Linked DNA regions of Desulfomonile tiedjei DSM 6799. The protein of the gene in region 2 interacts with the protein of the main gene of each other region in a pairwise test. Links are inferred from orthologs where the notes say so. Each region holds a gene or a part of one and is shown on either strand. Other genes may lie near its edges.

The links.
Region 1: the proteins of DESTI_RS09645 (region 2) and grpE interact in binary tests that used the Escherichia coli proteins (3 or more experiments, as listed by UniProt). The link is inferred for Desulfomonile tiedjei DSM 6799 from one-to-one orthologs.

Annotation. Positions count from the first base shown.
Region 1 is NC_018025.1:2,004,327-2,020,403, reverse strand. What follows is about bases 7,502-10,409. They hold grpE (nucleotide exchange factor GrpE), read right to left. Parts: upstream 9,305-10,409; coding sequence 8,699-9,304; downstream 7,502-8,698. Other genes in these bases: malQ (4-alpha-glucanotransferase), read right to left, coding at 9,940-10,409; dnaK (molecular chaperone DnaK), read right to left, coding at 7,502-8,645. In the rest of the region: thrC (threonine synthase), read right to left, coding at 1-818; DESTI_RS08465 (homoserine dehydrogenase), read right to left, coding at 837-2,153; DESTI_RS08460 (aminotransferase class I/II-fold pyridoxal phosphate-dependent enzyme), read right to left, coding at 2,512-3,732; DESTI_RS08455 (tRNA1(Val) (adenine(37)-N6)-methyltransferase), read right to left, coding at 3,891-4,688; DESTI_RS08450 (DUF1015 domain-containing protein), read right to left, coding at 4,725-6,050; more of dnaK, read right to left, coding at 6,699-7,501; more of malQ, read right to left, coding at 10,410-11,427; DESTI_RS08425 (class I SAM-dependent methyltransferase), read left to right, coding at 11,949-12,644; DESTI_RS08420 (hypothetical protein), read right to left, coding at 12,708-13,208; DESTI_RS08415 (ogr/Delta-like zinc finger family protein), read right to left, coding at 13,362-13,643; DESTI_RS08410 (sensor histidine kinase), read left to right, coding at 13,886-15,079; DESTI_RS08405 (CoA-binding protein), read left to right, coding at 15,126-16,077. UniProt on the Escherichia coli protein: Participates actively in the response to hyperosmotic and heat shock by preventing the aggregation of stress-denatured proteins, in association with DnaK and GrpE. It is the nucleotide exchange factor for DnaK and may function as a thermosensor.
Region 2 is NC_018025.1:2,307,786-2,323,889, forward strand. What follows is about bases 7,236-10,170. They hold DESTI_RS09645 (Nramp family divalent metal transporter), read right to left. Parts: upstream 9,681-10,170; coding sequence 7,791-9,680; downstream 7,236-7,790. Other genes in these bases: cyoA (ubiquinol oxidase subunit II), read right to left, coding at 7,236-7,428; DESTI_RS09650 (hypothetical protein), read left to right, coding at 9,997-10,170. In the rest of the region: DESTI_RS09600 (NADH-ubiquinone oxidoreductase-F iron-sulfur binding region domain-containing protein), read left to right, coding at 1-336; DESTI_RS09605 (2Fe-2S iron-sulfur cluster-binding protein), read left to right, coding at 333-989; DESTI_RS09610 (DUF4870 domain-containing protein), read right to left, coding at 1,365-1,721; DESTI_RS09615 (M15 family metallopeptidase), read right to left, coding at 1,822-2,520; cyoE (heme o synthase), read right to left, coding at 2,629-3,528; cyoD (cytochrome o ubiquinol oxidase subunit IV), read right to left, coding at 3,531-3,857; cyoC (cytochrome o ubiquinol oxidase subunit III), read right to left, coding at 3,858-4,475; cyoB (cytochrome o ubiquinol oxidase subunit I), read right to left, coding at 4,524-6,503; more of cyoA, read right to left, coding at 6,505-7,235; more of DESTI_RS09650, read left to right, coding at 10,171-10,248; DESTI_RS09655 (SHOCT domain-containing protein), read left to right, coding at 10,398-10,676; DESTI_RS09660 (SpoIIAA family protein), read left to right, coding at 10,822-11,184; DESTI_RS09665 (plasma-membrane proton-efflux P-type ATPase), read left to right, coding at 11,272-13,743; DESTI_RS09670 (ABC transporter ATP-binding protein/permease), read left to right, coding at 14,219-16,024. UniProt on the Escherichia coli protein: H(+)-stimulated, divalent metal cation uptake system. Involved in manganese and iron uptake. Can also transport cadmium, cobalt, zinc and to a lesser extent nickel and copper. Involved in response to reactive oxygen.

The DNA.
Region 1 (16,077 bases), 310 kb from region 2 along the record:
TCCAGAATCTCCTCATCAGTTACCATATCGATGAGACCTCCGGATTCGTCTCGGGCGGCTTCCGCCGGTTTCCACGAAGCCGGGTTTCCGATTCTGATGGCAGTTGCCACAGTCTCAGGATTTTCCACAATATGACCTCTCACAATGGGAGCTGCTCCTTCTGCCTGGAATCCGAACATTTTCGGCAATGCGTTTATCTTTCCCGCATCCTTGTATACCTTGTAACCTGCCCAGTACGCGGTGATATTTCCTGCATTGCCAACGGGCAGACAGTGATAATCAGGTGCAACGCCAAGAGCGTCACAGACCTCGAATGCCGCGGATTTTTGACCTTCGATCCTGTGAGGATTCACCGAGTTCACCAAGGTTACCGGATAATTATCAGATATTTCACGTACCAATTTCAATGCCTCGTCGAAATTTCCGAGGATTTTAATGACGATGGCACCGTGAATCATAGCCTGAGCAAGCTTTCCCAGAGCTATTTTGCCTTCCGGAATGAGCACGAAAGCCTTGATTCCGGCTCTTGCCGCGTATGCCGCAGCCGAAGCAGACGTATTGCCGGTAGACGCGCAGATAACGGAATTCGACCCAGCCTCCACTGCTCTGGAAACAGCCAGAGTCATGCCCCGGTCCTTGAACGAGGAACTGGGATTGAGTCCCTCGTACTTCAAGTACAGCGAGATCCCCGGTTTAATTTTGGCTGCCAATCGTGGAACCGGAATAAGCGGAGTATTCCCTTCCAGAAGCGTTATCACGTGACTATCGGATGCGAATCGATAGAAGTCCGGATATTGTCTTATGATGCCTTTCCACATGTTTATCTCCAAAAGATCCTAGTTAAGCGTCTCGTCTTCTATTCTCAGGATGACCGGAGCACCTTCGACATCATCCAGTCGGCTGATCTTCTCGCAAGCAATTTGCAGGTCAGCTTCCTTGGCAAGATGCGTCAAGAATACAACCGGCACAGCGGCGGAGCTCTGTCTGCTCTTTTGCACGACCGAATGGAGACTTATTTGATGCTCCCCCAGAATTCCCGCCACCTTTGAGAGTACTCCAGGTCGATCCATCGCCTTAATACGAAGATAGTAATTCGTGACTATTTCGCTTATGTTTTTCAGTTTTCCGGACGCTTTCCAGGATTCCGGATAACCCAATGGGGGAACGCGCCCCGCTTCTCCTCGGGCAGCGCTCCGTGCCATTTCTATCACATCACCGATAACCGCGGACGCGGTGGACTCTCTGCCGGCCCCACGGCCGTAGAAGAGCTGATCTCCCACCATGTCCCCATGAAGAAAGATCCCGTTGAACACTCCGTCAACCCGAGCCAGGGGATGATCCTCAGGAAGCAAGGTAGGATGCAATCGGGCATCCACATTGTCGCCATCTCTCCGGATTATGGCCAACAGTTTGATCTTATACGAGAACTCGTGCGCCATTGCCACATCGAAAGGATCGATATTGCGAATGCCTTCCACATGGATACTCCTGGGAGGAACCCGAATCCCGTGGGTAAGGCTCAGAACCAACACAAGCTTATGAGCCGAATCGATACCATCGATATCCAGAGCGGGATCTGCTTCTGCATACCCAAGTTCCTGAGCTTTCTTCAATACTTCGTCAAAAGAAACACCAGGAGTGGAATCCATGGCAGTAAGAATGAAATTGCACGTGCCATTTAGTATAGCGAGTATCTTGTCAAAACGATTGGCAACCAGCCCTTCTCTCAGGGATCGAAGGATGGGAATACCTCCCGCAACCGCTGCTTCGAATCCAATATCGACTCCGGCTTTATGCGCAGCCTGAAAAACCTCCGGACCGTGTTCCGCAAGAAGTGCTTTGTTTGCAGTGACAACCTGTTTACCATTCTTGAAGGCTTCCAGGATAAGGCTTTTCGCGGGTTCGTACCCTCCAATCAGTTCGACCACAACGGAAATCTCAGGATCTCTTACCACTTCCATCGCATTTGTAGTGAGAAGACTCCGATCCACTTTTACGCCGCGATCGGATTCTATATTCAGATCTGCGATTCGCTTCAGGCGGACGGGAACCCCAACTCGAGCTTCGAGCACGTCACGGTTTTCTTCGAGAATTTGCACGACGCCTGCACCGACCGTGCCGAATCCAATCAATCCTATGGAAACTTCCTTCATAACCAAACCTCACGGGTATCGAAGTCAGTGGAACAGGTTGTAATACATTCGCTTTTCTTTTCATAATCTGGGAGGCTGAAGGTATCCTTCGCTCCGGACGACGCAAAGCCGTCTAATCACTCCGCTCAGGACACACTCCAGCCTTCGCTGTCTTATGTGCGTAACTGCGAAATGTATGATCCACGGTAACGCGGTTTTGAAAAAGGCCGTTTTTTTACAGTCCGACGTTTTTCGAAACGAGTTCCTTCAAACAGAAACCGGCGAAGACGGCAAATATTGTCCGAAGCCGCCCGCCGGAATGATGATGCGGTACAGCTTTCGCCGTACCGACATTGCCTGACGATCTTCTCTCGAGTACCTAGACTGCTGCAGACTGAGCCAAGGGGGGCTCCGCGCAGCTTTGGCCGTTTTGCTGCATGAAGTGGCGGATACCGCGAACAGCCTGCTGAATGCGCATTCTGTTCTCGACCAGTGCGAATCTCACGTACTCGTCACCGAAAGGACCGAAGCCGATTCCGGGACTTACAGCAACTCTTGCCTGCTCTGTCATTAGCTTTGAGAACTCGAGGGAGCCCATTCCCCTGAATTGTTCAGGAATCCTGGCCCACGCGAACATGGTTCCCAAAGGCGGTGTCAAAGACCAGCCGCAGTCATTCAGTCCCGAGCACAAAACGTCTCTGCGTTCTTTGTACTCGTCTACGATTTCTCGAACGCAGGACTGATCCTCATTGAGTGCAATGATAGAACCAATCTGAACCGGCTGAAAAATTCCGTAATCTATATAGCTCTTGAGACGCCGAAGCGCTTCTATCATCTGGGGATTCCCGGCTGCACACCCTACCCTCCAGCCTGCCATGGAATAGCTTTTGGACATGGAAAATACTTCCACGCCCACTTCTTTCGCGCCTGGGACAGCAAGAAAGCTCGGAGCCTTGTACCCGTCAAAGGTAAGATCTGCATACGCGAAATCGTGGATCACCATGATCTTATATTCCATGGCGAATTCAACGATACGCTTGAAGAAGTCCTGGTCCACAACCATTGTTGTCGGGTTATGAGGGAACGAGATGATCAACATTTTCGGCAGAGGCCAGGTGAGCCGTGCTGCAGCTTTTAGATCCTCAAAGAAATCGTGATCCGGTCTGATCGGAATGTGTCTCAGGTCGCCACCGGCGATTACCACCGAGTAAGGGTGAATCGGATACGTGGGAGAAGGCACGAAAACTACATCGCCCGGAGTTATAGTTGCAAGAACAAGATGGGCCAGCGCATCTTTCGCTCCCATGGTTGCAACCACTTCCGTGACGGGATCGAGATCCACGTCATAGCGCCTCTTCCACCAGGATGCAAAAGCCTCTCTGAGCTTGGGTATCCCCATGGATGCGCTGTATCGGTGATTTCTGGGGTTCTGGATCGCTTCCATCACCTTACTGACAATGTGTTTGGGAGTAGGGATATCAGGATTGCCCATTCCCAGATCGATAATATCCTCGCCTGCGCGCCGTAGTCTCATTTTCAATTCGTTCACCACCTGAAAAACGTACGGCGGCAGTCTTTTTATTCTTTCAAACTGTTCCACATTCACCTCCGGTCGGTTTCATCCCGACTCTGCTTCATACCGGACCCGGTCACGCTATGTGACAGTCCGCTTCCGAACGTACAGCGTCCCTCAAGCGCCCGGTCTCCTGCCGTTAATGGGCACATGCATCGCGCACCCGCTCTTTCCGCATTTGTGCTCTACGCTATACTGTTCATCGGCAAGGATGAAAAGTCGCTCCTTTCACACAGTTCAGGGAGATCTTCTCCCGCCAGTATGGCCTCAGCCGCGGGGGTTCTCACACCCGGAGAACTGTAGAGGACCAGACGCATCTGGGTCAGGTTGGTACTGTACTGTTTACGTTTGGCTTCAATGCACACCAGGCTTGCTTCCGCATCCTTCTGCGAGTGAATCCATAGCACACGAACCGCTCCAAAGCCAGTCTCTTTCATGGCAATCTTAATGCGTTCCCAGCGGGAAGCAGGATAAACAAACGTCAATCCACCGGAAGCTTTCAGGAGACACGCGGAAACGCGAAACAGGTCTTCCAGGGGCAGCATCATCTGATGCCTGGAAAGAGCCTTTTCTTCCTGAGTGCTTATCTTGCCGCGACCCGGCTCGTGGTACGGAGGATTCGAGACAATGGAATCAAACGACTGGGATCTGAAGAAGCGATCCGCGTGGCGAAAATCTCCCTGAATGATGAATACTTCAGATTCCATTTTGTTCAACCTGATCCCTCGTGCCGCTCTGTGAGCAGGGGCCGGTTGAATTTCCAGACCGACAATACGGATTCCGCTCATTCGAGCAGCGAGACCGAAGGCTATCACTCCGCAGCCACATCCTGCATCCAGGACCCAATCGCCAGGTTCGGGCCGGGCAAACCAGGTCAGAATGATTGCATCTTCGCTGACGCGGTACCCTTTCTTTGCCTGGACCACTCGGATTTTGTGTCTGAGTAGACCGTCTACGGACTCGGTTGTCTTGATGGTGTCCACGTAAAACAATCCGCAATTTGCTTCGAGGAGTGCCCCTTATCGGAAGACGTTGAACACCAGCCCCGAAGATATCTTGGGGAAGAAGTACGTTGATTTATGCGGCAGTTTATGTCCCAACTCCGCTGCCGTACGCATCTGATCGACCCGAGTGGGATTCAGGATAAAACTGACCTGATATTCCCCGTTCAATGCTTTACTGAGAGCCTCGGATATCAGCGGTGTATACGCTATTTGTCCTTCGCAATTCTCCTTGTCCATGCCGAGACCGAAATTCATTATGATTTCACGAAGAATCGTCACATCCAACCCTCTGAGAGAAGACGGGATGTCCGCATCCATGGCTGCATCCACTTTGCCGAAATCCTTGAGTCTCAAGAGACGAAAACAATTCTCGCCCTGTATGACCATACCGAATTTCCCGCCAATATCGGAGTAGGACCGGATACGTTCCACGAGTTGCGCAGACACTTCTTCACGGTTCTGCTCTGAAAAGCACACCATCTCGATCTCAAAGTACGCAGCCAGCGCTTCTTCCATCCGGGATGGATCGAAGTTCTTCAGTCCGGTAACCATGCGGTGAGCCGGAAGAATCAGCAGGCCCGGATGGTTCATTGCGGTCAGATACATCATGACCCATTCATGGGGGCCGTCGGGACTCGAATCTCCGGCTGCTATGCGCTCCTGTTTGTAAGCCAGTGCCGTTTCGTACCGGTGATGCCCGTCTGCGATAAATATACTTTTCGATTCCAGGGCGTTCTGAATAGTTGCAATGGCATCTTCGTCATGAATGATCCAGACCTGGTGAATCGTTCCATCTGCATCCACGGTTTCGCGAAAAGGCTTACCCTGAATGAAGCGGGAATAGGTATTCACCACAGTAGCATCATCATCGGGGAAAAGACTGTGAATCGGCGTGAAATGTGCCCGGCACGCGCGAAGAAGATTGAGTTGATCCGCCTTGGGCCCCTTGTAAGTCTTTTCGTGAGGCAGCACCTTGCCTTTGCCATAATCATCAACTTTGACCAGGGCCACGAATCCGTCAATGGAACGCCGACCTCCGCCGGGCTGCTCGAAATCCATTCTGTACACGGCAAATCCCGGGCGTTCGTCAACAGCGAGCACGCCTTCCTTGAGCCAGGTTTTCAGGGTATCTGAAGCGCGGGTGTACCGATTGCTCCCATTGGAGTCGCTCTGGAGTTCCTTGCCCAGTACCAGTCGGATAACGTTGAGTTCATGAGCTTTGTAAAAAGCTTCCTGCTCGGCCGGAGAGATGATGTCGTACGGGGGAGTTATAAGTTTATCGAGTTCGGCCGAGTACCGATCGCTGTAGTGAGTTGTTTTGAAGGGTATTATCTGTGGCATTCTTGAGACCTCTGTTTGTCAACTTCAGGTCCCCCGACTCCGAGATCGCGTTCGATATACAGGCAATGCTTACTGCATCGTTTTCCGAACTCACCATACATCCCCTTTCCGGAGAGTTTCAGTGAGGGCGCGATCACGCGGGATTTCGAAACGACGAATAACTTCTCACAGGACCTGCATAGCGGAAGATCATGCTGAAGTTTCGCTCGTGAATCGAACGAGGGGCCGAAGGCTATCCGAATTGTGTAACACGCAGTGATTCAAGGGTCAATACCCCGGACAAAAAACAAATAGGATTGCAATCATCATCTAGTAAATGAGGCGAGTTCGAACCGAAGACGAAGGGTGCCGGAACGCTCAAAATGGCAAGACCGACGCATACTCTCCTCCTATAGTCAGTGCCAAAACTAATGTCTGATTCACAAAAAGAGTATTGGTGGGTGCCGGCCTCCGTGCCGGCACACCTTCAATATGATCAATAATATCGATAGAATGGACCGGCAGGGACGCCGGTCTCTACCAATATCCTGTAATTCACTCGCGGAATAAACGACAGAATTTTTTGCACTGACTATAAGTCCCCCTTTTCTCAAAGGGGACTTAAGGGGGACTTAGTTGAAATTTCAACGTGTTGGAACACCGACGAGTCTATTTCTTGCGCTCTTCCTTCACCTCTTCAAAATCTGCGTCTACGACGTCTTCATCAGGTTTCTTCTGTGCGCCACCCTGCGGACCGGCACCTTCAAAGCCACCAGCTCCGGGACCTCCCGGACCTCCGGCCTGTCCGGCAGCCTGCTGGTACATGGCTTCGGCCAGTTTGTGAGAGGCAGTCTGCAGTTCGTCGACAGCGGTTTTTATCTCTTGAGCGTCAGAGCCTTCCATTGCGGTCTTGGTCTTCGTAATCGCAGCTTCAATCGCGCTCTTGACTGAAGAATCCACCTTATCGCCGTGTTCCTTCAAGGATTTCTCAGTCATGTAGACCAGTGAATCCGCCTGATTACGTGCGTCAATAAGCTCCCGTTTCTTTTTATCCTCTTCAGCATGGGATTCAGCGTCCCTGACCATACGTTGGATTTCTTCTTCAGTCAGGCCGCTTGAAGCGGTTATTTGAATGGACTGCTCTTTCCCTGTGCCGAGATCTTTTGCGGAGACATGCACAATGCCGTTAGCGTCGATATCAAAGGCAACTTCGATTTGGGGCACTCCTCTCGGTGCAGGTGGAATTCCCACCAGCTCAAACCGACCGAGGGTTTTGTTCCCCGCTGCCATCTCCCGCTCGCCCTGCAGGACATGGATAGAGACCGAAGGCTGATTGTCCGACGCAGTCGAAAAGATCTGACTCTTCTTCGTGGGGATCGTGGTGTTCTTGTCGATAAGCCTCGTAAACACGCCCCCGAGAGTTTCGATTCCAAGAGACAACGGAGTGACGTCCAACAAAAGCACGTCTTTCACTTCGCCCTTGAGCACGGCTCCCTGAATGGCTGCGCCGATGGCGACAACTTCGTCCGGATTTACTCCTCTATGAGGCTCCTTTCCGAAGAGTTGCTTCACCTTGGCCTGCACCGCGGGCATTCGTGTCATGCCGCCCACCAGGATGACCTCATTGATGTCATTCGCTGAAAGGCCGGCATCTTTCATTGCTGTCCTGCAGGGACCGGCAGTTTTTTCGATGAGATCTTCCACCAGGGCTTCCAGTTTCGCCCTGCTCAATTTCATGGTCATGTGTTTCGGACCGGAGGCATCCGCGGTGATGAACGGCAAGTTAATGTCCGTTTCCATGGACGAGCTGAGTTCTATTTTTGCTTTCTCCGCCGCTTCTTTTAGTCGTTGCAGGGCCATTTTGTCGTTGCGCAGATCTATTCCTTGATCCTTTCGGAATTCGTCCGCAAGATAATCGATCAATCGCTGATCGAAGTCTTCGCCGCCAAGATGGGTGTCGCCATTGGTGGATTTGACTTCGAAAACGCCGTCACCTATTTCCAGGATGGAAATGTCGAAAGTACCGCCGCCCAGGTCGAAAACGGCGACTTTTTCTTCCTTCTTCTTATCCAACCCATAGGCAAGGGAAGCCGCTGTAGGCTCGTTTATGATTCTCAAGACATTCAGACCGGCTATCCTGCCTGCATCTTTGGTAGCTTGCCGCTGTGAATCGTTGAAATACGCGGGCACCGTCACAACAGCATCAGTGACCTCTTCTCCCAGATAGTCCTGAGCGGTTTGTTTCATTTTCTGCAGAATCATTGCAGAGATTTCCGCAGGGCTGTAATCCTTGCCTCGGACTCTAACGGCTGCGTCTGAGTTCTTTCCTTCAACTATCTTATACGGCAGGACCTTTATATCGTTCTGAACTTCACCGGAACTGAACTTGCGTCCGATCAGTCTTTTAATGGCAAAAAGCGTGTTCTCGGGGTTTGTTATGGCCTGGCGCTTGGCAACCTGACCTACCAGACGTTCGCCCGAATCGGTGAAAGCCACCATTGACGGAGTGGTCCGTCCGCCTTCGGAATTGGGGATGACCGTGGGATCCCCACCTTCCATGATGGCCACACATGAGTTGGTGGTTCCCAGGTCAATTCCTATTACTTTTCCCGGCATGTTTCCTCCTCGTTACCTCATTCAAAATATTTCTCGAGCACGATTGCTCCATATTACGCACCAGTGGAAACCACCACTTTGGCAGGTCTCAGTAAGCGATCCTGGTACATGTATCCTTTTTCGACTTCCTCCACCACCTGGTTGGGTTTGTTTCCCTCTGCAACCGGGACGCGCATGATAGCCTCATGCACATGTGGATCGAAGTTTTGACCGATGGCTTTAATTTCAGTCACTCCGTATTTCTTGAGAACGTCCGCAAACATCTTCGCGGTCATGGCCACTCCTTCAGTGAGCGCATGAGCCTTTTCCTCGTTGCCGCTGTGTTGTAGTGCACGCTCCAGATTATCGATCACCGCGAGTAAGTCTCTGAGCAGTTCCTCATTTCGATATTTCAGAAGATTGCTTCTCTCCTGGATGGCTCGTTTCTTATAATTCTCCAGGTCTGCTACGGCTCGAATCCATTTATCGCGGTTGTGCGCGGCTTCCTTTTGGGCACTCTCGAGAGGATCCACTTCTGGCTGCCGATCAGGCTCGGGTTCCGAACCGCTTTCTTTCTCTTCCGGACTGGATACCACCTGCGGAGCAGTGGGGTGCCGCGGCTCAATAGCCGGTTCGCCGCGATTCGAAATATTTGTTTCCTTACGATCCTGTTCCGTCAAATCTGCCTCCTCTCGGACCATTTTAAGATTACCCGGGGGCCCAACAGGGTTCACCAGGCAGTTTCCCGCCTCACACCCCTGATAGTCAGAAACACGAAGATACGGCAATTACATAATTTAGGAATAAAAATCGGAAGTTATCTCCGGTTTCCCTGGTACAGATGGCCATGGGGGGACGTTTGTCAAGTGGTATGCATGCGGGAATTTATCTTTCTACAGCCCCCGGAATTGATTAAATAGACGTTGTCTTGCGAAGCAAACAGAAACTATAAGAATTGCACGAAATTGACGTCCGATTGAGGATAGAAATACTGGTGGGTGCCAGCCTGCGGAGACTGTCTCAAGAGTCTCGAATGCACAAGAAATCGTGCCACGATTGTCCGTCATGGTAGGGGCAGACCAATGCGTCTGCCCTCAATTGGGCGGACTCGCAGGTCCGCCCCTACACTCAGGCCGGAATGATGATGAGAAATACGTGCTACGATCTGGGATAGATTTCGATATTTGAGACAGTTTCTCCGTGATCTTTCATATCCAATGATATCGATAGATTGTACCGACGGGGACAGCCAATCCCCAACCAATGTCTCGTGTTCGAGTGTCTGCTAAACCTCAGAATATTTGTGGCAATCTTTTCATGCTCTCCCATAGAGTACCGACAGGCGAGCAAGCTTTTTCGTAAGCTCAGGGGTTAGCTGCTCCGGAAGGAGCCTCCAGCGCCAATTGCCCTCTTTGACCGAAGGAAAATTCATCCGGGATTCGTTCCCCAACCCGAGCACATCCTGCATGGGAAACATGGACACCGCAGCAACAGACATCATTATCAGTCGTATCATATCCCAGTGCAACTCGTCGGGTGCCTCGTTCCGTCCCAGATACTCCCAGACTCGCTGCTTTTGCTCGGGAGAAGCTTCATGGTCGAACCACCCCCGAATCGTATTGGTATCGTGAGTCCCGGTGTACGCAATGTAGTTTTTCTCGAAATTGTGTACTGTGTATGGATTTGTGGGCTGGTCGTCGCCAAAGGAAAACAGCAGCACTTTCATACCGGGTAATTCGAATGTCCGCATCACCTCGCGAACGTCTGGAGTAATAATACCAAGGTCCTCTGCAACAAGTGGAATTTTGGGGAATTTCTTGAGCACTGCCTTGAAGAATCGTTCGGCAGGCCCCTCGATCCACCTGCCGTTGATTGCCGTTTGTTCGTGGGCCGGCACCTCCCAGTATCCCACTAATCCTCTGAAATGATCGATCCTGAGAAACTGGCAAAGGCTCAGGTTGCGCTCGAGACGTTGAATCCACCATTTGAAGCCGTCATGCTCGAGAGTACCCCATTGATATATGGGAACTCCCCAGAGTTGACCGGTCTCGCTGAAGTAATCGGGAGGAACGCCTCCCACCGCGTACGGTTTCTTGTTCTCATCCAGCTTGAAATATTGCGGATGGCACCAGACATCAGCACTGTCGAAATCGACATAGATCGGAATGTCGCCGATCAACTGGATGCTTTTCTCTTTACAGTATTCGGAAAGCGCGGTCCATTGCTTGTGGAATATGAACTGAACGAACTTTTCCATTTCCACATATTGGCTCAGGTCTCTCGCGATGGCTTTGAGCGCTTCAGGATGACGATCGCGGATTTCGTACGGCCATTCGTTCCAGCCCCTGTTGTCGACCCGCTTTTTGTAAGCCATGAATAAGGCAAAATCATCAAGCCATATCCGGTTCTTCTCGATAAAGAGCTCATATTCATAATCGGTCTTTTTCTTGAATGTCCAAAAGGCCTTCCAGAGCAAGCCAATTTTGTATTGCTCGACAGCGGAATAGTCCACCTGATCGTTCCGAAAATTCGGTGTTCCCAAATCGTCGTTCGATACATATCCGTCTCTCACGAGAAATTCCGGACTGATCAGGAGCGGATTGCACGCGAATGCGGACGGGCTGTTATAGGGAGAATGGTGGCCCGGGTTGGTGACTGTCAGAGGTAGTATCTGCCAGAAACTCTGTCTACTTTCAGCCAAGAAGTCTACGAATTTATACGCCCATGGCCCAAGATCGCCTATTCCGAAGCGGGACGGCAGAGATGTTATATGAATGAGTATACCACTTCCTCGAGTTAGCATGATTTATCCCTTATCCGTATGCATTAAGAACCTAGTTCGCAGAATATTCGATTCTCATCGCGAAGAGAAGAAATCCAAATCCGAACGCGTTCAGAATTGCAGTCATACCCGAATCCACTCATGCTGAATACTTTTCTTGCCATTCATCCAGAATTCTCATGAATTCCTTTCTTCTTCACGAAATCCGGGCACTTCGCGCACCTTTTCTTTTCGATAAAGGGGTATTTTTTGCCCCTTTTCTTTCGAAGGACTTGCTTTGCATTCTCTCCGATATTTTGAGACAATGTGATGGCAAAACTTACTTGCTGGTAGCAGAGGTTTTATACGTCAATCTCGCAATGAGAGAAACACTCGGCAAAATCTGTTCTTCTGGCATGAAATGTGCCTAATGTACTATCGGTTTACAGAGCAACTAACTTGTCGGATAAACGTGGACTGTAATAATCATCGAGAGGGAATTCGTATTGGGCTGAGAGTGATCCGACTCCTTCTGCTTCAGTTCGGAAAAAGAAAGGAACGACATGCCTGATATACAGAAATCATCTCCCGAAGAGATACTTGCCAGAATAAACGAGCTGGGAAACGAGGAAGAATGGTTCCATTGCATCGACCTGGGCAATGGAATTTTCACCATGCGTGAGCCGGTGAAGCACCTTCAAACGCTATGGGAGATTCTGGACAAGCATATTCCACTCGATCTAACCGGAATGAGTGTACTGGACATCGGCTGCAACGCCGGATTCTTCAGTGTCGCGGCTAAGAATCGGAACGCACAGTACGTGCTCGGAATCGACACGTCTCCTGGATACTTAAGACAAGCCGAATTTGTGCGAGACGTCCTCCGACTGAATATCGATTATCGGCAGATGAGTGTATATGAGCTTCCGGTGCTGGAGCAGCAATTCGATCTAGTTTTTTGCCTGGGAGTCATTTACCACTGTTCCGATCCGTTTCTGGCTGCGAAGAACGTATTGGCGGCTACTCGCGATATCGCGATTATAGAATCTGCAGTAATGAAGCATGCTGAAAATGTGAATGACAGGCCGTTGTGGGAATTCGTGTTCCCGGGTTACTCCCATGTTCATGAAGAACGCTGCTACAACTGGTGGTTTCCCAATACGCAAGGTCTGGTGGCTCTATTCCGGTCTGCAGGGTTCAGATCCGTGGAACCGATCTTCGAATCCGAAAACCGGTGCTGCATTCTTTGCCGCGTGTAAAACAAGGAGGAACTTCTCAAGAGAAGTTCCTCCTTGTGGTTCTTCCAGTTCACCCGGAGCTACTTACTTCCCTTCAAGAGACTTGATAAGTCTTTCTCCACCTTTAAATACATTGAGCGGATCCCACCATCGGGTCTCGGTTTTTTTCTGTTCCGGCGGTTTTGTGGGTTCAGGCTTGGTTTCAGGTGGTTTCACCGGTTCGGGGGGCTTGGGAGCCGGGGCACTTTGCGGAATTGCGGGCTTTTCAGGCTCTTCTACGTGCGTTTTGGCGTCCGCTTTCCTGGGCATGAATTGAACCCGTCCCCATTTATTGGCTCTCCTGTCGAACGTATACACCGAGATGTTCTCCCCTTCGCGGCACTTTACCCACCATTCGTCGAATTCCGGTCGAAACTCCACGTCCATGATCTTGCCCGTGGTGGGCACTTCAAACAAGCTCATCCGCTCAGATTTCTTCTCCAGTGCGTGTGCACTTGATTCCAGCGAGAAAATAAGGAGGAAGAGACCGAGCGCACCAATCAACAGTAACTTTGTGGAAAACGAAAGAAGCTGATTCTGGGGCATAATACAAGCCTGGTCATTTTATTTATTTACTCTTGCCCATACAGCATAAACCGGATCGCTCGGAATTCCAAGGGAGCAGTATTTATCATCAACCGACCGCGGTTTGTCGGTTCAAAATAAAAACGACCGGCAGGGGGTGACCGGTCGATTACGCTATTTCTCTGTGCTGCCTTCTACATCACTGCAGATTCGATTCTTGATTGCGTCCGAAGACCAGACTGCAAGGGGTCCACACGCACCTCTGGGATCCATGCGGCACCGATAACCTGTGCCGGTTACCCCTTGGTTTTCAAGGAACTGCCAGCTATCTTTGAAATAGCAGCACTCGTCGTTGAAACACACATAGTGGATTTCTCCGCCCCATGACGACTCCAAGGGAGTCTCAATAGGATCCATTTTTTCGCCGCAATGCGGACATTCGGGCCCCTTCTCCATAGATAACCTCCTCGGTTGCGCTCCGGACGCGATTTCTCGCGGCAAAACGCGTTCTGGATGCCTATATGTGCATACCCAAGGCATTCTTCGTTATAGGTAACCCTTTCCCCACGGGTACGCAAGTGTTCCGGCGTTCAATTTCTCTCTACTTCATCAAGAATCGAACGAAACCATAGGAAGGAGATGTGTTTTCTGCTATTTTTAAGATCCGGCCCAACCTATCTGCCGACAACGAGGTAAGCATGAGTTCCGATCCCTCTCAGGATTCTCGCTTCGTTCCCGATCCCATCGAAAAAATTATTCTGAAAAGCATGAACGAAGGGGTCATCACTCTGGAGTGTACCGGAAAGATACATACTACCAATCCCGCAGCTCTGAAAATTCTTGGGTTCGAGCAAGAAGATCTCGTGGGACGACAGTTCTACGAAGTCTTCAGCGATCCACGGAATAGTGAATTTGCAGATACCTTCATGCACGCAGTCCAATCCGGTAAGAGGCAGTTGCACCCTGACGTTGAATATACTCGTGCAGACGGGCAAGTTGTCTATCTATCGCTTGCTCCGTCCTTTCTCGATTATGATGTATGTGTTCCGGACTTACAGAACGTTGTCGTGGTATTCAGGGATGTAACCGCGTTGAAATCCCTGGAGCAGATGAAACGCAGAGCCGTGAATCATCTTTCACACGAACTGAGAACTCCCCTTGCGATAATTACTGCATCCGTCGGAACGTTGGCAGCGGATGAAAGATCGACGGAAAAGCAACAAAAAGCCTTTGCCCGCGTTGAACGAAATATCAAGCGCCTCGCTGAACTCTCCGGTATCATCGAAGAAATCTTCAATCCACCGGTAATCGATCCGCAAACTATCCAAGTCCGGAGCACTATCGAAGAGATTCTCGCGGAATTACGTCTCCACTTCCTTCATCGGAGCGTTACAATCGGCACGTGCATAGGGTCCGACTTGCAGGTTGTGCTGGATCGCTCGCTGCTGGTCACTGTCATTAAGACTCTGGTGAAAAACTCCGTGGAAGCGGTTCCCAACGGAGGAGAAATACTTGTGACAGCCGAACGCGTGACCGGCGGCATGAGCCTAACGGTGCAAGACTGGGGAGTGGGAATTGCCATCGGTGACCGGGAATTCATATTTGACGGGTTTCATAACACGCAAATCACGGATGACTATTCCAGCAAACGACCGTACGACTTCAATGCCGGTGGAAAAGGGCTCGAACTGCTGCGGTTGAAGACTTTGGCCGAAGCGAGTCTCTTTCAGATTTCTTTTTCAAGCGCCAGGTGTCGCTACATTCCTGAGGACGGCGATCATTGTCCGGGTGATATTTCACTCTGCTCCCATATATCGGGAATCCGGGACTGCAAAGCCTCTGGAGGAACGACGTTCGGCGTACTTTTTCCTTCGATCTCATCGCAGGGATAATCAAATCGTTGCCGTAAAAGGAATCCATATGCACGAGTCTCTTCGAATGCGGCTTGACAGAATGTTCGCTCCGCGGTCCATCGCGGTAATCGGAGCAGGAGACACTCCCGATAAAGTGGGCCATGCAATTATGGACAGCATTGTTACCGGGGAATTTCCGGGCAACGTCTACCCTGTGCATCCCAGACACGAGAGTATTCTGGGTTACAAGGTGTTCAAAAAACTCGAAGATCTCCCCGAAGTCCCGGATCTCGCAGTAATCGCGCTGAATCAGCATTCCAGCGTGGACATTGCTGCCAGGCTACGAGACATGGGAGTTGGCGGAGCAAGCCTTGTTGCAGGCGGTTATGCCGAAATGGGCGCGCATGGGCTCGAGCTTCAGGCAAAGCTGCAACAAGCAGCGGGAGACATGCCCATTGTGGGGCCGAATACCCTTGGATTCCTGAATGCCAGGGCAAAACTCAATGTGACCTTTTATCCGCGTGTTCTCAATCCCGGATACGTCTCCTTTCTCAGCCAGAGTGGCGGAATAGGCCTTGGATTCAAAGGTCGCGCTGACGACGAAGGTCTTGGTATAGCCAAATGGATTGGTGTGGGAAACCGCTTGAATCTCGAATTTCACACGCTTATCGAATACTTGAAAGACGATCCTGACACCCGGGTGATCGGATTATTCACTGAAGGAACATCCGACCCCCGTGCCCTCATGAAACAAATCGCCGAAACCACACCGCACAAACCTGTTTTGGTGTACAAGGGAGGTCTTGGCAGTGATGCGGACCGTGTGACAGTGACTCACACCGGTGCGGCAGCAGGAGAGATGCGTATCTGGGAAGGCGCTCTTCAACAAGCAGGAGCAAGAACGGTCTCCTCAGTATGGGAGATGATTGCTCTCTGCAAGGCGCTTGCGATTGGGAGAATTCCTTTAGGAAAGAGGATTGCTATTTTCACTCATACTGCGGGCCCCAGCATCGTCGCGTGGGATGTGCTCATGAAAG
Region 2 (16,104 bases):
TTGAGCACGCTGAAATACTTTAGGGATGAATACGAGGCTCATGTCAAGGAGAAGCGATGTCCGGCTCTCTCGTGCAAGGAGTTGATCTCTTTCTATATAGACCCGGCGAAATGCCAGGCTTGCACGACGTGTTTCAAGAAATGTCCTTCTGACGCAATCATAGGTGGCAAGAACCTGATTCACATCGTTGACCAGGAGAAATGCACAAAGTGCGGAACCTGCTTTGAAGTGTGTCCTTCCCGTTTTCGTGCTGTTACGAAAATTTCAGGCGAACCTGTTCCGCCTCCTGTACCCGAAGAAGCTCGAACCGTAGTGAGGCAGAAGAAACAAAAATGAGCGAAATCCTCTTAAAGATTGACGGAAAAGAAGTCAAAGCGAAGCAGGACATGACTCTTTTGGAGGCAGCCCGGAGTGTTGGAATATCAATCCCCACGCTGTGTCACCACGAGAAACTGGAACCGTTTGGAGGCTGCCGGCTCTGTATAGTGGAAGTAGAAAGTCGCGGCTGGACAAAAATCGTTGTTTCCTGCGTCTACCCCGTGGAGAAGGATATAGTCGTTAGAACCAGATCCGAGAAGATCGACAGAATTCGCAAGATGATCCTGGAACTCCAGATGGCTCATGCTCCTGATTCATTTATCTTGCAAGATCTGGCCAAAGAGTATGGAGCAGACAGGAATCGCTTTGAAAAAGAGCCCTCTTTTTGTATCCATTGCGGTCTCTGTGTAAGATACTGTGCTGAAGTCAAGAAGAAGAACGCTGTGGGGTTTGTAGATAGGGGAATAAGGAAAGAGATAAGCTTCATCCCTGAGATAGCTTCCAAGGAGTGCTGGAACTGCAAGGAGTGTTTTCCTCTTTGCCCGACAGAGGCACTGCAGGCGGCGTACGTTTTCGTTGAAGCTCTCGCGTTTCCCCCGGAATCAACCCATCAGTGTCAGTGCGATAAGGGAAATTCTGCGGGATCAGCCTGCGGGCATTCTCACAAATAATTGCGTCCTCGGTGCACTGGATTTCAGCCACGGCGGGGATGCTCGAATAGACTTGGTGTTCAAGCCTCTACGGGGGGCTTGAATGCGTTCTGTAGGTCAAGAAATCGAATCCGTGTAACGATTGAGGGAAAACCCTTGGATTATGGCTTTCCTTGAAAATTGCCCCTCTCTCGCTTCGGCTCGTTATAGCAATTGAGTTCGATTGAGGATTAGGAATATTGGTGGGTGCCGTGCCTCCCTGTCGGCACATCTTCAATATGATCAATGATATCGATAGAATAGACCGGCAAGGACGCCGGTCCCCACCCTGTAGCTTCTATTGGAGCATGGGATAAAAGACAGAATTATTGACAATCGTTATAGGTGGCTGGAGACTCAACTCATTCTGAAAAACTTGATCACAAACGGATACTCTCGAAAGCCGCCATCTCGTGCCGCCAGCGCTGCCCGGATCGGTCCCCAGATCGCAATGACGGCCAGGACGACCAGAAGCGGAAATCCGATGAGGATAAAACACAAGAGGCCGCTTATGACTCCGTAAATCGTGTAGGAGATCAGTCCGTTGAGAAAAATGAATCCCTGCCGATTAACGAAATCCGAATCTTTGTAAAGCAGCCATATGACAATCGGCACAATGAAGCCGCCGTACGGAATAATGATGCCGGCGAAAGAACACAAATGGAGTAACATTCCCAGGTTCCGGTCACGTTGATCGTAGGGGAATCCGTTCATGGGCGCTCCGTAAGTGAGGTTAATCAGACAGTGGTCAATATAAGTGGTTGACGGCGACTTTTCAATGAAATGATGCAGTTGAAAATGTGTCTTAAACGCCCTACCGGACTGGAAAATTGAAGTACGTATGGGGAAATGGTTCATTCTTCAAGGTAAAATGCCACCACTCTTTCGAATAAGAATCGAATCCATATTTCTTCATAAGCACATTCAGGAGCATTCGATGGGCACGATGAACGGGGGATACCAACGGACTCTCGGGCCATGCTTCAGGACCGAAAAAATCGAAATGGGTTCCCATGTCCAATTCCGTTGATTGTTGGTCCAGATAGACTATGGTCAAATCTACAGTGCTACCTCTGGAGTGACTTGATCTTTCGGCAATATAACCTTCTTTAAATAAATCTCTTTTCTGAACATCCGGGTAATACTTTGCTTGCATTTTCGTATCATTGAGATCCTTTCCCCATTGGACAAAGTGATCCACCGCACACTGCGGACGGTACGCATCAAAGATTTTCAAACCCATGCCGAATTGCTTCAGTTCATCTTGTACCTTCTTAAGTGATTCGGCTGCCTCTTTTGTGAGTATGCATCTTGGTGCGAGATAACCGGATACTCGGCACCCCAGAAAATTCTCATCGCTGAAGTAGCGAAGTTCAGTATGGATGTCAGGTATAATGGTCTCAACATAAACAAACCCTTCAGGCAACGCTTCAGCCAGAATCAATGCCGGAAAAAGCGTTGAATAAAGAGAAATTGAGCACAAAGTCAAGATAACCGCACAGCGCCGTTTCACTTTCTTCTCCTCACGAAGACACGTTGGCGGTTACGCTACTGTATCGATCTCCTTACTGCAAGAGGAATTCAGTACGCTTTTGTATCGTCCCGATTGACAATTCACAGACTACCGGCCATAGCTGAGAAGCATTTCGGTTGGGACAGGTGGTGTAAAATCGATAGATATCATGACGCTCAGAATGAATATGGTCAGAATGGAGAAGACGTAAAGCTTTTTTCCCCAGAGCCGCTCATCGGTCGCCTTGTACCCTGACCGGGCAATATGCAACCAGCACAAGCCCAGCACAGTCGCCACTGCCAAAGTAGAGTAACCCGTGTACCCCCCGAAGGTCAGCAGCATCGTGGCGGCCATAAACGCCAGGATGTAACCGACAATATACTTTCTTGCAGCCGCTGTTCCCTGCTTTACCGGCAGAACCGGAATAGCCGCAGCAGTGTAATCGTCATGCCGAAAAATCGCGATAGCATAGCAGTGAGGCATCTGCCAGAGGCTGAAGATAGCCAACAATATCAATGCACCCATGTCAAAGCGGCCGGTGACTGCACAGTATCCGGCAAGGGGTGGGGCGGCTCCCGCCAGACTGCCGACCAAGGCGCTGTACAGGAAATTTCGCTTCATATAAAGGCTGTATACTCCCACATAAATCACAAGGCCCGCCAGCACGATGAGAACGCTCAGTAGATTTGTTGCCTCACAGAGCATGGCCATGCCGGCAATGCCCAATACTGTTGCGTATAATACGGCGGCCTTGAGTGAGATGAGCCCTCTGGCAAGGGCGCGGTTGCGTGTCCGGATCATCTTTCGGTCTATTTCTCTATCGATGCAGTTGTTGAAAATGCAACCGGAACCGACAACCAGGGATATGCCGATGAGTGTCGCCAGGAGCGTACCGACATCAACCCGGCCTCTGGAGGCAAGAAAGAAGCCGGCCGCCGCGGAGATCAGGTTGCCCAGAACGATCCCCGGTTTAGCAACGAGCACATAGTTTTTGATCCGTTCAGGCATTTTCACATCATTCTGTGATACAAATTGAACATGATCCAGATGCTTCCCCCGACGAAGAGGACCATGATCAGTACGGTAAATATGAGCGCCAACACGTTCCAACTCGCGTCTGATGACCTGTCCAGATGCAGAAAGAAATACAAGTGCACCAGAATCTGCACGATGCCCGCACTGAAGATACCGACTAGAATCGCCGAGGACGACCACGTACCGCTCATCACCAGGGCAAACGGAATGGCCGTGAGAATGAGGGACAGAACAAAACCGGTGACGTACGATGTAAGACTTCCCCTGCTGGCGCCAGTGCTGTCGATATATGCTTGACTCATTTACATAACTCCCATCAGGTACACGATACTGAATATGCCGATCCAAACGATATCTAAGAAATGCCAGAACATACTCAGACGCATCAGCCGTGATTGAACTGGAGATGTCAACCCTTTGACGGCTACCTGACCTATCATGACCGCCATCCAGATCAGCCCGAAAGCCACATGGGTGCCATGAGTTCCTACCAGAGTAAAATAACTCGAAAGAAAGGCGCTCACGTCCGGTCCGTGGCCGTGTGCAATCAGGCTGTGGAACTCGTTGATCTCCATCAAGACAAATCCGAGCCCCAGCAGAAAGGTAACAGCGAGTCCTGTTAGAACCCGCTTCTTCATACCATTGTGCACGGCCAACATGACAAGGCCGTAAGTGAAGCTGCTGAAGAGCAGGAGCAGGGTTTCAGCCAATACGTAAGGCAGCTCGAATAATTCCTTTCCCGTCGGCCCGCCCGCGTAGCTGCGGCCCAGGACGGCAAAGGTGGCGAAGAGTGTCGCAAATATAATGAGGTCGCTCATAAGATAAAGCCAGAAACCGAGTGTCTGCATCTCGATGGTATCGGGATGTTCAACTACTTGGTCATGAGCGATACCGATGGTCGAAGCGTCTGTTGTCGTCATGTACATCTCCGCTACAGGGGGTTGTGACGGTCTGTCCGTCTGGGGACATCATTTCTCTGCAAAAGCCATCTGTCGATAGCGTTCGTTTTCAATACGCTCGACCTCGGTGGCGGGTATGACGTAATGGATGTCATCGTCCATGGAACGGGCAATGACTGTGAAAAGCATACCCAGAGCAGCCAGTGTGGCTAACCACCAGATGTGCCAGATCATGGCAAATCCGAACACGAAAGCCAATCCGCCGAGGATTATGCCGTGCGGGGCATTTTTCGGCATTTCGATATCGGTATATCGATCCGGCCGACGATATGCGATGTCCTTTTCCTTCATGTCCATAAAGGCATCGATTTCGTTTACGACGGGTATTTTCGCGAAGTTGTACACGGGTGGAGGAGAAGATGTCATCCACTCCAACGTACGGCCGTCCCAGGGATCGCCGGTCCGATCGCGGAGGGCAGTGCGCTCTTTAATACTGACGAGCAGTTGGATTCCCTGAAAGAGGATGCCGAGCGAGATCACGGCCACGCCCAACGCAGCTACGAGCAGATAGGGATGCCAGGCCGTTGTGGCATAATACGCCATGCGGCGAGGCATGCCCATGAAGCCCAGCACATACAGGGGAACAAAGGCAAGTAAAAAGCCGATCAGCCAACACCAGAACGCGCGTTTGCCCCAATTCTCATTCAAACGAAAGCCGACGGCCTTTGGAAACCAATAATAATAACCTGCAAAAAGGCCGAACACTGTTCCGGGGATGATCGTATTATGAAAATGACCGATCACGAACAGACTGTTGTGGATCACGTAATTAGCGGATGGTATTGACAACAGCACCCCCGAAGTCCCGCCGATCGCGAAGGTCACGATAGCCCCCAGGGTCCATAACATCGGAGTAGTAAAACGTATGCGGCCACGATACATGGTGAAGAGCCAATTGAAGGTCTTTACCCCGGTGGGGATGCCAATCAGCATGGTGGCAATGCCGAAAAAGAGGTTGACGTTCGCGCTGGCACCCATGGTGAAAAAATGATGCATCCAGACAGAAAAGGACAGAACCGTGATGGCCGCAGTTGCCCAGACCATGGATGTGTAGCCGAATAGCCGTTTTCCTGAGAAAGTGGCTGTGACCTCCGAAAAGACCCCGAAAGCCGGAAAGATCAGGATATAGACTTCGGGATGAGCCCAGGTCCAGAAAAGGTTCACATACATCATCAAGTTTCCGCCGAGATTGTTGGTAAAAAAATGCATACCCAGGTAGCGATCGAGTGTCAGCATGGCGAGAGCGGCAGTCAGAACCGGAAATGCCCAAACCACGAGCACCATAGTGAAGAAACTGGTCCAAACGAACAGCGGCATACGCATGAGCGTCATGCCTGGAGCCCGCATTTTTATGATGGTGACCATAAAATTGATACCGGTCAAAGTCGAGCCGATACCGGCGATCTGAAAGGACCATATCCAATAGTCAACCCCTACGTCGGGGCTGAATTCTATTTCGGTCAGAGGCGTATATCCCGACCACCCGGCTTTGGAAAACTCACCCACACCCAAAGAAACCATGATCAGCAACGCCCCGGCTGCGGTCAGCCAGAGACTGAGCGAATTCAGAAAAGGAAAGGCTACATCGCGAGCTCCAATTTGCTGCGGCACAACGACATTCATCAACCCGACAAGAAACGGCATGGCCATGAAGACGATCATGATCGAACCGTGAGCGCTGAATATCTGATTGAAGTGGTCAGGGCTCAGATAGCCAAGGGCTCCTCCCGCGGCGACGGCCTGCTGGCCGCGCATCAAGATCGCATCGGAGAATCCGCGCAGCAGCATGATCAGTGCGAGAATGATGTACATGATGCCGATCTTTTTATGGTCCAGGCTGGTCAGCCATTCCTTATAAAGATAGGTCCACTTTCTGTAATACGTGATCAATCCCATGATCGCCAATCCCAAGAGAACCGCACCAGCAACGGCACCTATGGTGATTGGTTCGTGATAAGGAATCGCTGAAAGGCTTAATTTTCCAAACATATCAATTTTCCTCTAAAACGTCGGTTCTTGCGTGTGGCGAAACAGAGCCTCCCGTCATGGGGCCGTGATTCTTGTCCGGAGTCGGATGGTATTTGCGCAGGATATGCTCGAACAGATTGCGATTGACTGAAGAGAAATACGTCACGGGATGGTAGCCGTCGCTCGGCTTTGCGAGCTTCTCATATCTGTCGAGATCGAGCTTTTCCGGAGACTGTCTGATTTTCTGCACCCACGATTCAAACTCTTCACGGGAAACCGCATGCGCCTTGAAATGCATGTTAGGGTACCCGCGACCGGTGAATTGCTGATTGTGACCGGCATAAGCGCCCGGTTTATCAGCCAGGAGGTGCAATCGAGTTTGCATGCCTGCCATGGCGTAAATCTGGCTGCCCAACTGCGGAATGAAAAAGGAAGCCATTACGGTGTCAGAGGTGATTTTGAAGCTGAGCGGAACATTCACGGGAAAAGTGATTTCATTCACGATCGCGATATCGTGATCCGGGTAGATGAACAGCCATTTCCAGTCCAGGCATACTGCTTCGATGTTGATGGGCTTGTCGGCTGAAGGAATGGGTCGATAGGGATCCAGAGAATGAGTGCTGTTCCAGGCCAGAATCGCAAGAAGCGTAACAATGACAACGGGACCACCCCACATGAAAAATTCGATTTTTCCGGAATGACTCCATTTCGGCATATAGGTCGATTCTGTATTGGAGGCTCTGTACTTTCGGGGAAACCAAATAGCCATGATGAAGACGGGAATGACGACGATGAGCATGAGCACGATGGCCGCAATGATGACGAACCGCTCCGCCTCTCCAATCGGTCCTTTGGGGTTCAACAAGAGTATTGAGCTGCAACCTCCGAGGAAAGGCGAGGAACATAGGGATAACAAGCCTGCAAAAACGGAAAATTTCTTCTTCATTTAACCCCCAAAAGTCAAAGGTTTCCAATTCACGTAAACAAAATCCTAATTTGCGCAAACACAATTGAATATTCATGGAATATTCATGGTGGAGGCCTCTCGGGGGCGTACGCAAACTACACGCTCCCACATCTTAAATTATCAGGTTTAGACGACCGAGCAAATAATAAGGTTCCCAAATGGTACCCAAACTATATTTCTTCATCAGTTGGATTGCATTTCAAGTCACCGCCCGGTTTGCGAGTTCGTCCCACAGCAAATGTGAGAATTTTTGTCCGATTGAGAAAAGCGCTTCTCGAAAATCGGTGGGTGCGCATTCTCCTTGTCCGTGCCCAGATGCTCTCGCATTCCGGCAACTCGGTCTACCTGACTATGACAATCGGAATATCCAAGCCGTGTCTCACGGGAGAAATGGTGCTACCGAATAGTATGTCGCTTATGCCTCTGTGACCGTGGCCGGCCATGAGAAGAACGTCTATGTGTTGCTCCTGGACCAATCGCACCAATTCGCTCGTCACCACTCCAAATCCTAGAAAGAACTCAACCTCGACCCCACGATAGCCGAGTGACTCAGCCAGTCGCTTGAGGTATTGCTCATCCTGTCGTGCCTCTTTGTCGTACGCATCACTGCCGAATACCACTCCTCCGGCTCCTTCGACTACGTGGAAAAGGCATAGTGTCGCGTCATGTTGGCGAGCAAGCAGAAGGGCATGGCTCAACACCTTCTTGTCATCATCTGTATGAGCAACAGCGACTCCGATTCGCTTATACCTGGGCACTTCCAGATCCAGATCATATTCCGGTGAGCGGATCAGATGACTGAGTTTTTTCCAAGCGGGGATTTCTTCTCTTCCGGGAAAGCGAACAAAAGGTCTCAGTGCCACGTATGCAAGCAATAAAAATATTCCTGCAACGATCGGCAGAACGACTACGTAGATCCACACGGGCTCGGGGCTGCTTGCAATCCATTCGGAGAGTTGATCGATTACCAGTTTCGCGTTCAACCCTACGATAATGGTCGCTACTATCCAAGCAATTGTCTTCACCCAATTGTTGTTGGCAAATTCGCCCATCATACTCTCGTTATTCGTGAAATGAATGAGAGGAATTATTGCGAACGGCAACTGGAGACTCAGAATGACCTGACTCAAGATGAGCAGCTTGTACGTGCCTGCCTCTCCCATGAACAATATTGTCAATGCTGCAGGCACCACAGCGACCATCCTGGTGAGAAGTCTGCGGAGGAACGGCCTGATCTTGAAATGGAGATATCCCTCCATGACAATCTGTCCTGCCAGTGTGCCCGTAATGGTAGAAGCCTGGCCGGCAGCCAAGAGGGCCAAAGCAAAGGCGAATCCGGCCAAAGCGGTTCCCAATAGAGGAGACAAGAGACTGTGTGCTTGCTGCAGTTCGCTGACAACGATGCCATTCCTGTAAAATGTCGCGGCTGAAACGATCAGAATGGCGGCGTTCACGAAAAAAGCGGCATTGAGCGCAAGCGTGGAATCTATCAAATTGAATCTGCACGCCTGCCGCTTGCCTTCGGGCGACGTGTCATACGCACGGGTTTGCACGAGAGCGGAATGAAGATAGAGGTTATGCGGCATGACTGTAGCACCGATGATGCCGATTGCAACATAGAGTGCCCCTTCCGGAATGGACGGTACGAAGCCTTTAGCTACTTCACCCCATGCAGGTCCCGATCTTACGACCTCGAATACGAAACACAGCCCGACTATAGTTATGAGGAAGAGAATGAGGCTCTCAAATTTTCTAACGCCAAATCTCTGAATGGCCAGAAAGAGCAACGTATCGAAACCGGTAATAATGACTCCCCAAAACAAAGGAATACCGAATAGCAGATTGAGACCTATAGTCGTTCCCAGAACCTCTGCAAGGTCACAGGCTGCTATGGCGATCTCAGCCAAAATCCAGAGGCAATAATTGACGGACCGGGGATACGTGTCCCGGCATGCCTGAGCGAGATCTCTGCCTGCAACAATACCCAATCTGGCTGACAGCGTCTGCAACAGCACAGCCATTGCATTGGACATCAGCAAAACCCAGATAAGTGTGTACCCGAATCGGGCACCACCCTCCAGATCCGTGGCCCAGTTTCCCGGATCCATGTACCCCACGCTCACCAGGTACGCAGGCCCGAAGAAGGCGAACATTCGTTTGAATATGCTCGCTCCCTTAGGAATGTCTACTGTGCGATGTACTTCAGATAACGAAACCCCACTTTTGGCCATCTTAGGTGCACCTTACCTTCGCTCAAGCCAATTGGGTGTCATTGCAATCACCATTACAAAGGTTATCAAACGGTCTGAAGATTGACAAGACTCCGAGAACTTCAATGTTGGACATGCACAATGATTGGATAAAGAAAAAGTCAGGTTTCGGACCGGAATCGGCACCATTCAAATAACGGCTCCTGACGACCACAGGAGGAACAAGAACCGTCTAATTTACCCTGAACAAACAGTGCGGAAGGCTGTCTAACTAGCTAGAAAAATTCAATGAGCTCTGTAACAAGAATGAGCTCTGTCAAAAAGGAAGGGACACGTAATGGACCTTAGTCTTGCAGTCATAATCCTGGTACCTGCAATGGCGGTAATTGGATTCCTGTTTCTGGCGCAGACCATATTGGTCGCATGGAAGTCTCCTGTGGACAGGAAAGGAGGTTTTCACGGAGACTTGTTCAAGAGTTTCAGAACCATGCACTCCGATGAGCACAGCGACTGCTACGACGACTGTATGCGTGGATTTCACTGGGAGTCCGGGCGGATACCCGCCTGTCTATCGTCATGTAAGTTGTAGGTTTGATTCTGCTGAGGACCTCGCGTGCACTTGCACGTGAGTCCCGAGGCTTTCAATTTTGCTGATAACCCTCGTGGCAGCGCGAATCGGACACAGGCAAATTAAAGAAAAACTGTAAGAAACTCTGCATCTTCTCAGAGGAGTAACCGGTGCCCATCGGACAGCAATACGGTTGGATGGATCATATGATGGGGTGGGGCATGTGGATGGCACCATGGGGATGGTTATTAACTCTACTTGTCATCGGGCTGCTGATCTATGCGCTTGCCGGCCGAGGAGCCCAGGGATTTTCGGATGCATCAAGAGAATCACGTGTGGGGGAAAGAAAAGATTTCGAGACTCCTCTCGACATCGTGAAGAAAAGGTACGCCAAGGGCGAAATCTCCCGAGAAGATTTTGAACAAATGAAAAAGGACCTCCTGAGCTGAAAAGCCGGGTCCCTGAAAATGCCTGTACATTCCTTTACAACATCGACCTTGATGTCCCGCCAGGGCAATTCAGCAAATCGTCAGTTACGCGAAGTCCCCGGACTTCTTCTCCGCTCACATTGTAATGAGTCCAAGGAGCAGCAACATGATTGAAACAATGCCCCAATCAAACGGTTCCGTAATCGCATTAAAGGCGACCGGCAAACTCACCGATGCCGACTATAAAGACATGTTGATTCCTAAGGTCGAAGAAATTATCAAGCAATCCAGAAAGGCAAAGATGCTTCTCTATCTGCCCGGAGATTTTGCCGGATGGGAAGCTCATGCCGCTTGGGATGACGCCATATTCGGACTCCGGCACAGAAATGATTTCGAGAAATTAGCTGTTGTCGGCGGAGCCAAGTGGATCGAATGGGCCACAAAGATTGCCTCCCACTTCATGAAGGGAGAAGTAAGAACCTTTTCTGAAGCGCAGCTCAAGGAAGCTTTGGAGTGGGTTCGAGCTTAACTCGGGATTCCACCCTGGCTCCAGTGGAGTTGAAACAGCAGGATTGACGTTGAATGGGCTGCCGAATGAAAAATTGGCAGATGTTGCATGAAAAGGACGGCAATGGATCCTGACACTTTAAAGACTGCAGCAATCTCGGATTTCGTTGCAGAGCTTGCCACCAATATCCGAAGTGGCCTGTCCTCGGATGATGTTCGTAACCGACTGGAAAAATACGGTTATAACGAAATTTCGGAACGGCATGTAAATCCGCTCGTTAAGTTTCTCTCGTATTTTTGGGGGCCAATCCCCTGGATGATCGAAATAGCCGCAATCCTTTCGCTCGTGGTTCATCACTGGGCGGACTTCGCGATTATCCTTGTGCTCCTGGTGGCAAACGCTGTTGTAGGTTTCTGGGAGGAATATCAGGCAGGGAATACAATTGCGGTGCTCAAAGAGCAACTAGCCCTGAATGCCCGTGTCAAGCGGGATAACAGATGGACTACGATTCCGGCTCGAGAACTGGTTCCTGGTGACCTCGTTCGGATTCGTCTCGGAGATATTGTTCCTGCTGATGCTCGTCTTTTGGAAGGCGAGCCGGTTCAGGTTGATCAGTCTGCGCTGACGGGAGAGTCTCTGCCAGTTACCCTTGAGTCAGGTGACACAGTCTATTCTGGGGCGGTACTTAAGCAGGGTGAAACAGATGCAATCGTCTATGCAACTGGAGCAAGCACTTATTTTGGCAAGAGTGCCCAGTTGGTGAAAGAGGCTCACACCGTAAGTCACTTTCAGCAAGCAATTCTGAAGATTGGAGATTACCTCATCGTCCTTGCTCTTGCTTTAGTGGCCCTGATCCTGGTGGTGGCCCTGTTTCGCGGCGATAATATGATGACTACTCTGCAGTTCGCTTTGGTTCTTACCGTTGCCGCAATTCCCGTGGCAATGCCCACTGTGCTGTCGGTTACGATGGCTGTGGGGGCTAAAGGGCTGGCAACCAAGAAAGCCATTGTCACGCGGCTTGCTTCAATCGAAGAGCTGGCAGGCGTAGACGTGCTCTGTTCTGACAAGACCGGCACGCTTACGCAAAACAGGCTCACATTGGGGGAACCGTTCGTTATAGAGCCTTTTACGGGAGATCAAGCTATCCTCTATGCGGTCCTGGCCTCCAGAGCTGAAGATCAGGATCCTATCGATCTCGCGATAATATCAGGTTTGAAGGAACAAGAACCTGTGACCGTCTACAACATAACTCATTTTCAGCCATTCGATCCGGTAAATAAAAGGACCGAAGCGTCGATCACTGCTCCGGACGGCGCGACATTCAAGGTCACCAAGGGCGCTCCTCAAGTAATTCTGAAGCTGTGCTCCAATGCTCCCGATATCCGGTCGGAGGTTGAAGAAGCGATCAATGGGTTTGCTCATCGGGGCTTTCGATCTCTTAGTGTGGCTCGAACGGATGGAAGCGATCAGTGGAAGTTTGTTGGAGTACTACCGCTATACGATCCGCCCCGAGAGGATTCCAAAACAACCATCGAGACTGCAAAGTCAATGGGTGTCAAGCTGAAAATGGTTACTGGCGACCAAGTCGCTATTGCCAGGGAAATAGCGAGCCAACTCGGCTTGGGGACTAACATACTTGATGCTCGACTCTTCGAAGATGTGAGTCATCACAAGGCTGGAGAACTAGCTCAAGCTATCGAAGATTCAGATGGATTTGCACAGGTCTTTCCCGAGCACAAATTCCACATTGTGGATGTGCTGCAAAAAGAAGGTCATATTGTGGGAATGACAGGAGACGGCGTGAACGACGCTCCTGCATTGAAAAAAGCGGATGTTGGTGTAGCTGTGTCCGGTGCTACGGACGCTGCACGTTCGGCTGCGGATATCGTCTTAATGGCGCCTGGTTTGTCCGTGATCATCGATGGAATCAAGGAGAGCCGTAAGACATTTCAGCGCATGAACAGCTACGCCATTTATCGCATTGCTGAGACGGTCCGAGTTCTGTTCTTCATGACCCTCTCCATCTTGATTTTCAACTTTTATCCCGTAACCGCGGTCATGATAGTCCTACTCGCGTTGCTTAACGATGGTCCTATCCTGGCCATTGCCTATGATCGAACTCATTACGAGAATCAACCCGAATCCTGGAACATGCCGCTGGTGTTACAGATCTCCACTGTGCTGGGCATAGCCGGGGTCATTTCTTCATTCTTACTGTTTTACCTCGCCGAACGGGTATTTCATATCGGGCCCGAGGCAATCCAGACCTTCATGTTTCTCAAGCTGGCACTGGCGGGACATCTCACGATATTTGTCACTCGAACCCGAGGACCTTTTTGGTCAGTTGCCCCTTCTCCTGTTCTGCTATGGTCTGCGGTGGCTACAAAACTACTCGCTACTGTGGCGGCCATCTACGGAGTTTTCATGGTTCCCATAAGTTGGAAATGGGCTCTGATTATCTGGGTATACGCATTGCTGTGGTTTCTCGTGAACGATCGAGTGAAGCTTGTTGCATACCGAATATTCAATCCAGCCGAACCCGCTTTGCTGGCCGGCAAAGTCTCAGCAACGGAACATTAGAATTTTTAGCTGGCATCTCCCTTTTTTTCGGATGGTCAAATTACGATGCAATGTGCTAGTGAAATTAGCGTCTTAGAGATGTGAAGAATGCCTGTGCCTAAAGCTCACTCAGGGGCATGTCCAGCAAAATTGGATAAATGCGTATCATCAGACCTACTGGGGCAGAGTGAACTGGGCACGCCCATAAATGCCGAGAGGCTTTTCCCACTCGGCCACTTTTCCAAACTATGGAACGAAGAGCCGGAAACATCACGGTGTCCTCACGTGAGGCATGGGGGCGATACATTCTAGTAAAAAGACCCAGTTCATTGACATTTGGAAAAAGGCTTCCATATTAAATTGTAAATGTTAACGAACGAGATTCAAATGAACGAAAGCATTAATAGCGCCAAGAACCCAAAACTGAAAATGACATCGGTGACAATATCGCAAGGTTCTATGTATGTAACATCAGGTCGCGACGTAATGAATACTCATGAGTGATGCACAAACCGTCAATCCGATCATGTTCTCGAAAACAAACTTGAAAAAAGATAAGGTAACCCCTTCCATCTGGTATAAATTCTGGAGTCTGACAGCGCCCTACTGGACATCCGAAGAAAAGTGGAGTGCACTCACGCTGCTGGTCTTGATCATGGCAATGAACCTCGGAAGCGTTTACGTTCAGGTGTTACTCAACGAATGGATCAAAGACTTCTACGATGCCCTCCAGAAAACCGATAAGACAGCCTTCATTACCGACCTTCTGAGGTTTGCCGAACTCGCAGGAGCGTACATCATCCAATCCGTTTACATGCTTTATCTCAGCCAAATGCTCCAGATCCGCTGGCGGCGGTGGCTCACTGCCAAGTATCTCTCCAAGTGGCTTAACCACCAAGCATATTATCGTATGCAATTCCTGGACGATAAGACAGACAACCCCGATCAACGAATCAGTGAAGACATCAATTCATTCATCGGTCAAACGCTATCCCTGACCATTACGCTCTTGAGTTCGGTAGTCACGCTGGTCTCATTCATTGCCATTTTATGGGGATTATCCGGCACCCTCAGCGTTAATCTGGGTTCAATGGGAACGCTGAAAATCCCCGGTTATATGGTCTGGGCAGCCGTCGGTTACTCGGTGGCTGGAACATGGCTCACCTTGCGTATAGGAAAACCTTTGGTACAACTCAATTTCGATCAACAACGGTTCGAGGCCGACTTCAGATATAGTATGGCTCGCCTACGTGAAAACAGCGAAGGCGTTGCCCTGTACAGGGGCGAAAAGGAGGAGCGTGCCGGATTTTTGTCCCGCTTTAATGCTGTAGTCAACAATTACTGGCAAATAATGGTACGACAGAAGAAGCTGAACTGGTTGACAAGCGGCTACAATCAGGTTGCCGTCATCTTTCCGATATTGATGGCCGCTCCTCGTTTTTTTTCCGGTCAGATGCACCTGGGAGGACTGATGCAAACTGCCGCGGCATTCTCCTCAGTGCATGGATCTCTTTCATATCTCATCAACAGTTACACGACAATCGCGAGCTGGAATGCCATTGTGAATCGTTTGTCAGGATTTACAGGTGCCGTTGACAGGACTGCAATACTCAAAACTCGAGAAGAATTGAAGCATCTCAAGTCATCCGATCGTTCGTTCTCCGTAAAATCTCTCAGTGTCTTCTTGCCGGATCAAAAGCTGTTGCTGAGAGATCTTGATCTGCATCTGGAGCCCGGTGAATCCTTGCTCATCATGGGCCCTTCAGGATCCGGGAAAAGCACTCTAATCCGAGCCCTCGCAGGCATCTGGCCGTTTGCTCGCGGGACCGTCCTTTTGCCTGAAAACGGCAAGGTGATGTTTTTGCCCCAGAAGCCCTACCTGCCCCTGGGAACATTGCGGCAAGCTTTGTATTATCCGTATGCTCCAGAGGGCTCAACAGCGAATCTGTCGGAAATCCTTGACCTTTGCTATCTTTCACACCTGTCGACGGTTCTCGATCAACGTGACAATTGGGCTCAGTTGCTTTCGTTAGGAGAGCAGCAGCGTATTGCCTTTGCCAGAATTTTGCTCCAGTGTCCTGATTACGTGTTCCTTGATGAAGCTACTGCGTCGCTTGACGAAGAAATGGAGGAGATGCTTTACAAGCTTGTTAGATCCAGGTTAAAGCAAGCCATAGTAATAAGCGTGGGGCATCGCAGCAGCTTACTCTCCTGGCACCAATCAAGCTTGAGACTAATGGGGGATGGAAAATGGCTTCGATTTGCGGGGAGGACGAAATTCACTGAATCCGTGGGACCCTGAACATGAGGCCCCGAATCGTTTCGTTGCCCGGTCCCGACAAACGGCACAACAGAAGGAGATTCAAAGCCTGAACGTGATTC